Linked DNA regions of Stappia indica. The protein of the gene in region 1 interacts with the protein of each later gene in a pairwise test. Links are inferred from orthologs where the notes say so. Each region holds a gene or a part of one and is shown in the gene's direction. Other genes may lie near its edges.

The links. The genes of interacting proteins can lie anywhere in the genome.
Region 2: the proteins of GH266_RS08810 (region 1) and GH266_RS16005 interact in binary tests that used the Escherichia coli proteins (3 or more experiments, as listed by UniProt). The link is inferred for Stappia indica from one-to-one orthologs.

The regions. Positions count from the first base shown.
Region 1 is NZ_CP046908.1:1,868,915-1,872,440, forward strand. What follows is about bases 420-3,308. They hold GH266_RS08810 (putative 2-aminoethylphosphonate ABC transporter ATP-binding protein), read left to right. Parts: upstream 420-1,279; coding sequence 1,280-2,338; downstream 2,339-3,308. Other genes in these bases: GH266_RS08805 (ABC transporter substrate-binding protein), read left to right, coding at 420-1,062; GH266_RS08815 (ABC transporter permease subunit), read left to right, coding at 2,335-3,308. Also shown: more of GH266_RS08805, read left to right, coding at 55-419; more of GH266_RS08815, read left to right, coding at 3,309-3,526. UniProt on the Escherichia coli protein: Part of the ABC transporter complex CysAWTP involved in sulfate/thiosulfate import. Responsible for energy coupling to the transport system.
Region 2 is NZ_CP046908.1:3,406,141-3,409,776, reverse strand. The notes cover bases 481-3,479. They hold GH266_RS16005 (glutamate-5-semialdehyde dehydrogenase), read left to right. Parts: upstream 481-1,339; coding sequence 1,340-2,620; downstream 2,621-3,479. Other genes in these bases: rsfS (ribosome silencing factor), read left to right, coding at 3,470-3,479; GH266_RS16000 (nicotinate-nucleotide adenylyltransferase), read left to right, coding at 2,621-3,232; proB (glutamate 5-kinase), read left to right, coding at 481-1,347. In the rest of the region: more of proB, read left to right, coding at 127-480; more of rsfS, read left to right, coding at 3,480-3,636. UniProt on the Escherichia coli protein: Catalyzes the NADPH-dependent reduction of L-glutamate 5-phosphate into L-glutamate 5-semialdehyde and phosphate. The product spontaneously undergoes cyclization to form 1-pyrroline-5-carboxylate.

The DNA.
Region 1 (3,526 bases):
GCATTAAATGTCGCAAAAAGAAAAATGTTGTCTTTCGAACAGAGGAGAACCGAGATGCACCTGACAAAGCGGTCCGCACTGGCCGCCCTCGCAGCGATGATGCTGTCGGGCACGGCAATGGCCGACACGATCACGGTCTACACGTCCTATGAAGAGGACGAGGCCGCGGCCTTCCTCGAGGAGGCGAAGAAGGCGCTTCCCGATCTCGAGGTGAACATGCTGCGCCTGTCGACCGGCGATCTGGCGGCGCGCATCATCGCCGAAAAGGCGAATCCCCAGCACGACGTGCTGTGGGGCTTTGCCGTGACCTCGATGGTCAATCCGCAGATCCTCGAGGGTCTGGAAGCCTACAAGCCGGCCGGCATCGACCAGGTTCCCGAGCGTTTCCGCGATGCGGACGGCAAGTGGTTCGCCGTCACCGGCTACATGGCCGCGCTCTGCGTCAACAACGAGCGGCTGAAGGACAAGGGCCTGAAGATGCCCACCTCCTGGGCCGACCTGACCGACCCGTCCTTCAAGGACGAGGTGGTGATGCCCAACCCGGCCAGCTCCGGCACCGGCTACATCCAGATCAACTCGCTGCTGCAGCTGATGGGCGAGGAGAAGGGCTGGGAATTCCTCGACAAGCTGGACAAGAACGTCGCCCAGTACATCAAGTCGGGCTCGCGGCCCTGCAACGCCGCGTCCGCCGGCGAGTACACCGTCGGCGCGTCGTTCGGCCTGCGCGCGGTCAAGAACATCGAGGAAGGCTATCCGATCACGCTCGTGGTCCCCTCCGAAGGGGCAGGCAACGAGATGGAGGCCAACGCGCTGGTCGCCGCCTCCAAGAACAAGGACGCCGCCAAGCGCTTCCTCGACTGGACCTTGAGCGAGCAGGCCGCCAACGTCTATTACGACTGGAAGGCCATCGTCACCGTGCCGGGCGGCAAGATGCCCGAGCGCTTCACCTCTGCCGGCCTGCCGGACGACGTGTCGAAGGTCCTGTTCCCGGTCGACTTCAAGGCCGCGGCCGAGGAGCGCGCCCGGATCATCCAGACCTGGCAGGAAAAATACGAGCGTTGAGAACGGCTTGAGCCTGAACTCGTAGGGGGCATTCCGGCGGTCTTGCGCATGACGCGGGACCGCCGGGCGAGCCCCGCCTCGCGAGACGATGCTGCCGGCGCCGCCCCCTTGCGGGAGGGTGCCGGCCGCCGCCTTCGGGCGGTGCAGGCTTGCGCGCCCGTGCAAGCCTTGCTTCGCCGCCATCCTTTTGAAAAATCGCGCCCGCAGGGAAAGCCCCATGGACCTTTCGATCCACGATCTCGTCAAGCGCTTCGGCAAGCTGACCGCGCTCGACCATGTCTCGCTGGAGGTGGCCCAGGGCTCCTTCGTCTGCTTCCTCGGCCCTTCGGGCTGCGGCAAGACCACCTTGCTGCGCGTCATCGCCGGGCTGGAAGAGGCCGATGGCGGCAGCATTCGCCTCGGCGATTCGGACCTGTCCGCGATCCCCGCGCGGAACCGCAATTTCGGCGTCGTGTTCCAGTCCTACTCGCTGTTTCCCAACATGACGGCGGCCCGAAACGTCGGCTACGGGCTGGAATGCCGGCGCTGGGACAAGGCGAGAATGCAGTCCAGAATCAAGGAGATGCTCGATCTCGTGCATCTCGCCGACCAGGCCGAGAAGCTGCCCGCACAGATGTCCGGCGGCCAGCAGCAGCGCATCGCGCTGGCAAGGGCGCTAGCGCCCGACCCGTCCGCGCTGCTGCTCGACGAGCCGCTGTCGGCGCTCGACGCCAAGGTTCGCGAGGAACTGCGCATCGAGATTCGCGCGGTGCAGAAACGCCTCGGCATCACCACCATCATGGTCACCCACGACCAGGAGGAGGCGCTGGCCATGGCCGACCTGATCGTCGTCATGAGCAAGGGCCGGATCGAGCAGATCGGCACGCCGCAACAGCTCTACCGCGAGCCGGCCACCGCCTTCGTCGCCGACTTCATCGGCCGCATGAACGTGCTGCCGCTCGATCCCGAAACGGCCGGCGGGTTCAGCTTCGGCGGCATCCCGCTGGAAGTTGCAACGCATGCCAACGGCAGCGCAAGGCCCTCGGCGGCAGCCGCGCTCGGCATCCGTCCGGAGGCCGTCGCCCTGCAGGAGGCGGGCGCCTCCGGCCGCAATATCCTCGCGGCAGACGTGCGCTCCGTCTCCTTCCTCGGCAACATCACCCGCATCGAGCTCACGCCGGAAAACCGGCCGGAAACCGCCATTGTCGCCGAGCTGCACGGCACCGCCGCCATCCCGGAAGCCGGCGCGCGGCTGGCCGTCTCTCTCCCCGCCGACGCGCTGCGGGTGCTGTCATGAGCGCAACAGTCGAACGCGGATCGCAGTCGGTCGGCAGGACCGCCGGCTGGGCCAGCGATCGCTCGATCACCATGGGCCTGTCGGTCCTTGCGGCGATCCCGATCCTGCTGTTCCTGCTGCTGCCGCTGACCGGCATCCTGCTGCGCGGTTTCGAGACGCCGACGGGCTTCGGCATCGGCAACTTTACCGAGACCTTCGGCGCGGAGCGCTTCTGGCGGCTGGTCGGCAACAGCATCGCCATGTCGCTGACCGCGACGCTGGCCGCCGTCGGCCTTGCCTATTTCTACGCTTATGCCCTGCAGCGGGCATCGATCCCCTTCAAGCCGTTCCTGCGGATCGCCGTGCTGACGCCGCTCTTCGCCCCCTCGCTGGTGCAGGCGCAGGGGCTTATCCTCCTGCTCGGCCGCAACGGCGTGTTCAACCGTTTCCTCGGCTTCGACATTGATATCTATGGCTTTTGGGGCACGGCAATCGCCAATGCGCTCTACGCCTTTCCCTATGCCTACCTGATCCTGTCCGCGGCGCTGGCGGTGGCCGATGCGCGGATCTACGAGAGCGCCGAGACGCTCGGCGCGGGGCCGGCGCGCATCTTCCGGGACGTGACGCTGCCGGCCACCCGCTTCGGTCTGGCGGCGGCGATCTTCGTCGTCTTCACCCTGGTGATGACCGATTTCGGCAACCCGATGGTGATCGGCGGCGACTTCAGCGTCCTCGCCACCGAGGTCTACAACCAGGTGATCGGACAGGCGCAATTCGGTCTCGGCGCGGTGATCGGCATCGTCCTCCTGGTGCCGGCTATCCTCGCCAAGCTGATCGAGAAGCGCATCTCCAGCCGCCAGCACGCGCTGGTCACCGCCCAGTCCAAGCCCTTGGAAACAAAGCCGTCCCGCGGCCGCGACATCGCCTTCTCGCTCTATGCCTACGCGGTCGTGTCGCTGATCCTCAGCGTCCTTGTCATCGTCGTGGTGGCGAGCTTCGTGCGGCTGTGGCCCTACAACATGAGCTTCACGCTGAAGCACTACGAGTTCGACGTCCAGAACGGCACGGCGCCGCTGTGGAACAGCGTCGGCGTCTCGCTCGCCACCGCCATCCTCGGCGTCGCGATCACCGGCCTCACCGCCATCGTGGTGCAGAAGTTCAAGAACCCTCTCACCGGTCCGCTGTCGCTGCTGGCGATCCTGCCGGCGG
Region 2 (3,636 bases), 1.5 Mb from region 1 along the record:
GCCGTGATGGGCCGACCATGACCGGGAGCGCCTTGGCGGGCGCGCGAGGGCGTCCCGCCCCACCCTCCCCTGTCTTCCGCGCGCGCCTGCAACGGGCCGCGCACCCGAACTGACGGACCACACCCGATGTCCACCCCCCTCTCCGATTCGCTGTCCGCCCTGACGGACAGCGACAGCAAGGCCGGCACCGCAAAAGCTGCCGGCCGCCTCTCCTCCCACCGCCGCCTCGTCGTCAAGATCGGCTCGGCCCTGCTCGTCGAGGACGGCAGGCTCAAGCGCGACTGGCTCGACGCGATGGCCGACGACCTCGCGATGCTGGCGCGGGCCGGCACGGAGCTCATCGTCGTCTCCTCCGGCGCCATCGCGCTGGGGCGCGGCGTCCTCAAGCTGCCGCGCGGACCGCTCAAGCTCGAACAGGCGCAGGCCGCCGCCTCGGTCGGCCAGGTGGCGCTGGCCCAGGCCTATGCCGAAGCGCTCGGCGCGCGCGGGCTGACCGCCGGCCAGGTGCTGCTGACGCTCGGCGACACCGAGGAGCGGCGACGCTACCTCAACGCCCGCGAGACGCTGGGCACGCTGCTGAAGCTCGGCGCCGTTCCCATCGTCAACGAGAACGACACGGTCGCCACCTCCGAGATCCGCTACGGCGACAACGACCGGCTGGCGGCGCGCGTCGCCACCATGGCCAGCGCCGACTGCCTGGTGCTCTTGTCGGATGTGGACGGGCTCTATACCGCGCCGCCCGCCAGCAATCCGGATGCGGTGTTCCTGCCCGAGGTCGCGGCGATCACCGGCGAGATCGAGTCCATGGCGGGCGCTGCCGGCTCCGAGCTGTCGCGCGGCGGCATGCGCACCAAGATCGACGCGGCCAAGATCGCCACCTCCGCCGGCACGACCATGGCGATTGCCAGCGGCAAGCGGATGAACCCGCTGGCGCATCTGGAAGCAGGCGGCCGGGCGACGTGGTTTCTCGCAAGGTCGACACCCGCCACCGCCCGCAAGGCGTGGATCGGCGGCCATCTGGAGCCGCGCGGCGCGCTGCATCTGGACGCGGGCGCGATCCGCGCGGTGGAATCGGGCCGCAGCCTGCTGCCGGCCGGCATCCGCCGGGTGGAAGGCGACTTCAACCGCGGCGACGCGGTGCGGCTGGTGGCCCCGGACGGGCGCGACATCGGCCGCGGGCTGGTTGCCTACGACCACCCGGAGGCGGGACTGATCCTCGGGCGCAACAGCCGCGAGATCGAGACGATCCTCGGCTATGCGGGCCGGGCGGAGATGGTGCACCGGGACGATCTCGTGCTAAGCGGGCAGACTGGAGAGACGGCAACGGGAGGCGGCAGCGATGCTTGAACGGGTGGCGAAGACCGACATCGCGGGACTGATGCGGCAGATGGGCCGCGAGGCCCGCGCGGCGTCGCGCCGGCTGGCAACGGCCGATGCGGCAACGAAGAACGCAGCCCTTGCGGCGATGGCCGAAGAGGTGCGCGCAGCCACCGCCGAGATCCTCGCCGCGAATGCGCAGGACATCGCCGCGATGACGGAAGGCGGCCAGACCGCCGCCTATCTCGACCGCGGCACGCTGACAGAGGACCGCGTCGAGGCGATTGCCGCCGGCATCGAGGCGGTGGCGGCGCTGGACGATCCGGTGGGTGCGGTGATCGCCGCCTGGGACCGGCCGAACGGGCTGCATATCGAGCGCGTGCGCACGCCGCTCGGCGTCATCGGCGTGATCTACGAGAGCCGGCCCAACGTGACGGCGGATGCCGGCGCGCTGTGCCTGAAGGCCGGCAATGCGGTGATCCTGCGCGGCGGCTCCGATACGATCCGCTCCAACCTCGCCATCCATGCCGCGCTGGCGCGCGGGCTCGCCCGTGCCGGCCTGCCGGAAGCGGCGATCCAGGTGGTGCCGGTGACCGACCGGGCCGCCGTTGGCGAGATGCTGGCCGGCCTGGAGGGCACCGTCGACGTGATCGTGCCGCGCGGCGGCAAGAGCCTCGTCGCCCGCGTGCAGCAGGAAGCGCGCGTGCCGGTGTTCGCGCATCTGGAAGGCCTCTGCCACATCTTCATCGACCGCAGCGCCGATCCCGAGATGGCGCTGAAGATCGCGGTCAACGCCAAGATGCGCCGCACCGGCATCTGCGGGGCGATGGAAACGCTGCTGATCGACCGGGCCGTGGCGGACACGCTCATGGTGCCGATCTGTACCGCGCTGATCGAGGCGGGCTGCGAGGTCCGGGGCGACGCGGACGTTTGCGCTGCCGTGCCGCAGGCGCGCGCGGCGACCGAGGACGACTGGCGCACCGAATATCTCGACGCGATCCTTGCCGTGCGCGTCGTCGACGGGCTGGAGGCGGCCATCGAGCATATCGAGAGTTACGGCTCGCATCACACCGACGGCATCATCGCCGAGGACCCGCAGGCGGTGGCGCGGTTCTTCGCCGAGGTGGATTCGGCGATCCTGACGCACAATGCCTCGACCCAGTTCGCCGATGGCGGCGAGTTCGGCATGGGCGCGGAGATCGGCATCGCCACCGGGCGCATGCATGCGCGCGGGCCGGTGGGCGTGGAGCAGCTGACGAGCTTCAAGTACCGGGTCCACGGCACCGGGCAGGTGCGCCCCTGAATGGACCCTCGGCTCGCCATTCCGCATGCCGAGCCGGGCAATCGCATCGGCCTGTTCGGCGGCTCGTTCAATCCGCCGCATTCCGGCCACCGGCTGGTCGCCGACATCGCGCTGGCGCGGCTCGGGCTCGACCAGCTGTGGTGGCTGGTGACGCCGGGCAACCCGCTGAAGGACCATTCGGAGCTGGCGCCGCTGGCCCGGCGGCTGGATGCGGTGGAGGCGATCGCCCGGCATCCGCGCATGGTGGTGACCGCGCTGGAGACGCAGCTCGGCACCGCCTATAGCGCGCGCACGCTGGCCCGGCTGACGCAGCTGCGCCCGCGGCTCAAGTTCGTCTGGGTGATGGGGGCGGACAATCTCGCCGGCTTCCACCGCTGGCAGGACTGGCGCGGCATCTTCGCCCGCGTGCCCATCGCCGTGGTCGACCGGCCGGGCGCGACGCTGCCCGCGCTCGCCTCGCCGGCGGCGCAGAGCTTTGCCGCCTGTCGCCTCGACGAGACGGATGCACGGCTGTTGCCGGGCATGGCGCCGCCGGCCTGGACATTCCTGACCGGGCCGCGCGATGCGTCTTCTTCCACCCGGATCCGTGCCAGTGCGAAAGCAGGGCGATAAGGAACCGTTCGGCACGTTGCCGGAGATGTCTTGAAAACGCCACCAACGAGGGCCACTCTTTTACTTGCGCCGGAAGAGTCGCGCCGTACCGCGTTTCGGCGTACAAGGCCGGATAACGGACGATCTGCCGAAGGCAGGACGTCCCTATCCATCGGGCCGCTGCCCAAGCGGATGCACCTTGCGGTGCAGCCACGGCACGCGGCCGGACGAACCGGATGAAAGGCAATCCGTCTGAGTATGACCTTCGAAACCGAGGCGCCGGCTTCCACCGCCCCTCGTCCCGCAGCAGCCGCCACGCAGCAGCGTGCGGGCCTGCTCGATAGCGTCCTCGCCTCGCTGGCCGATTCCAAGGCCGAGGACATCGTCACCATCGACATCACCGGCAAGTCGCCGATGGCCGACCA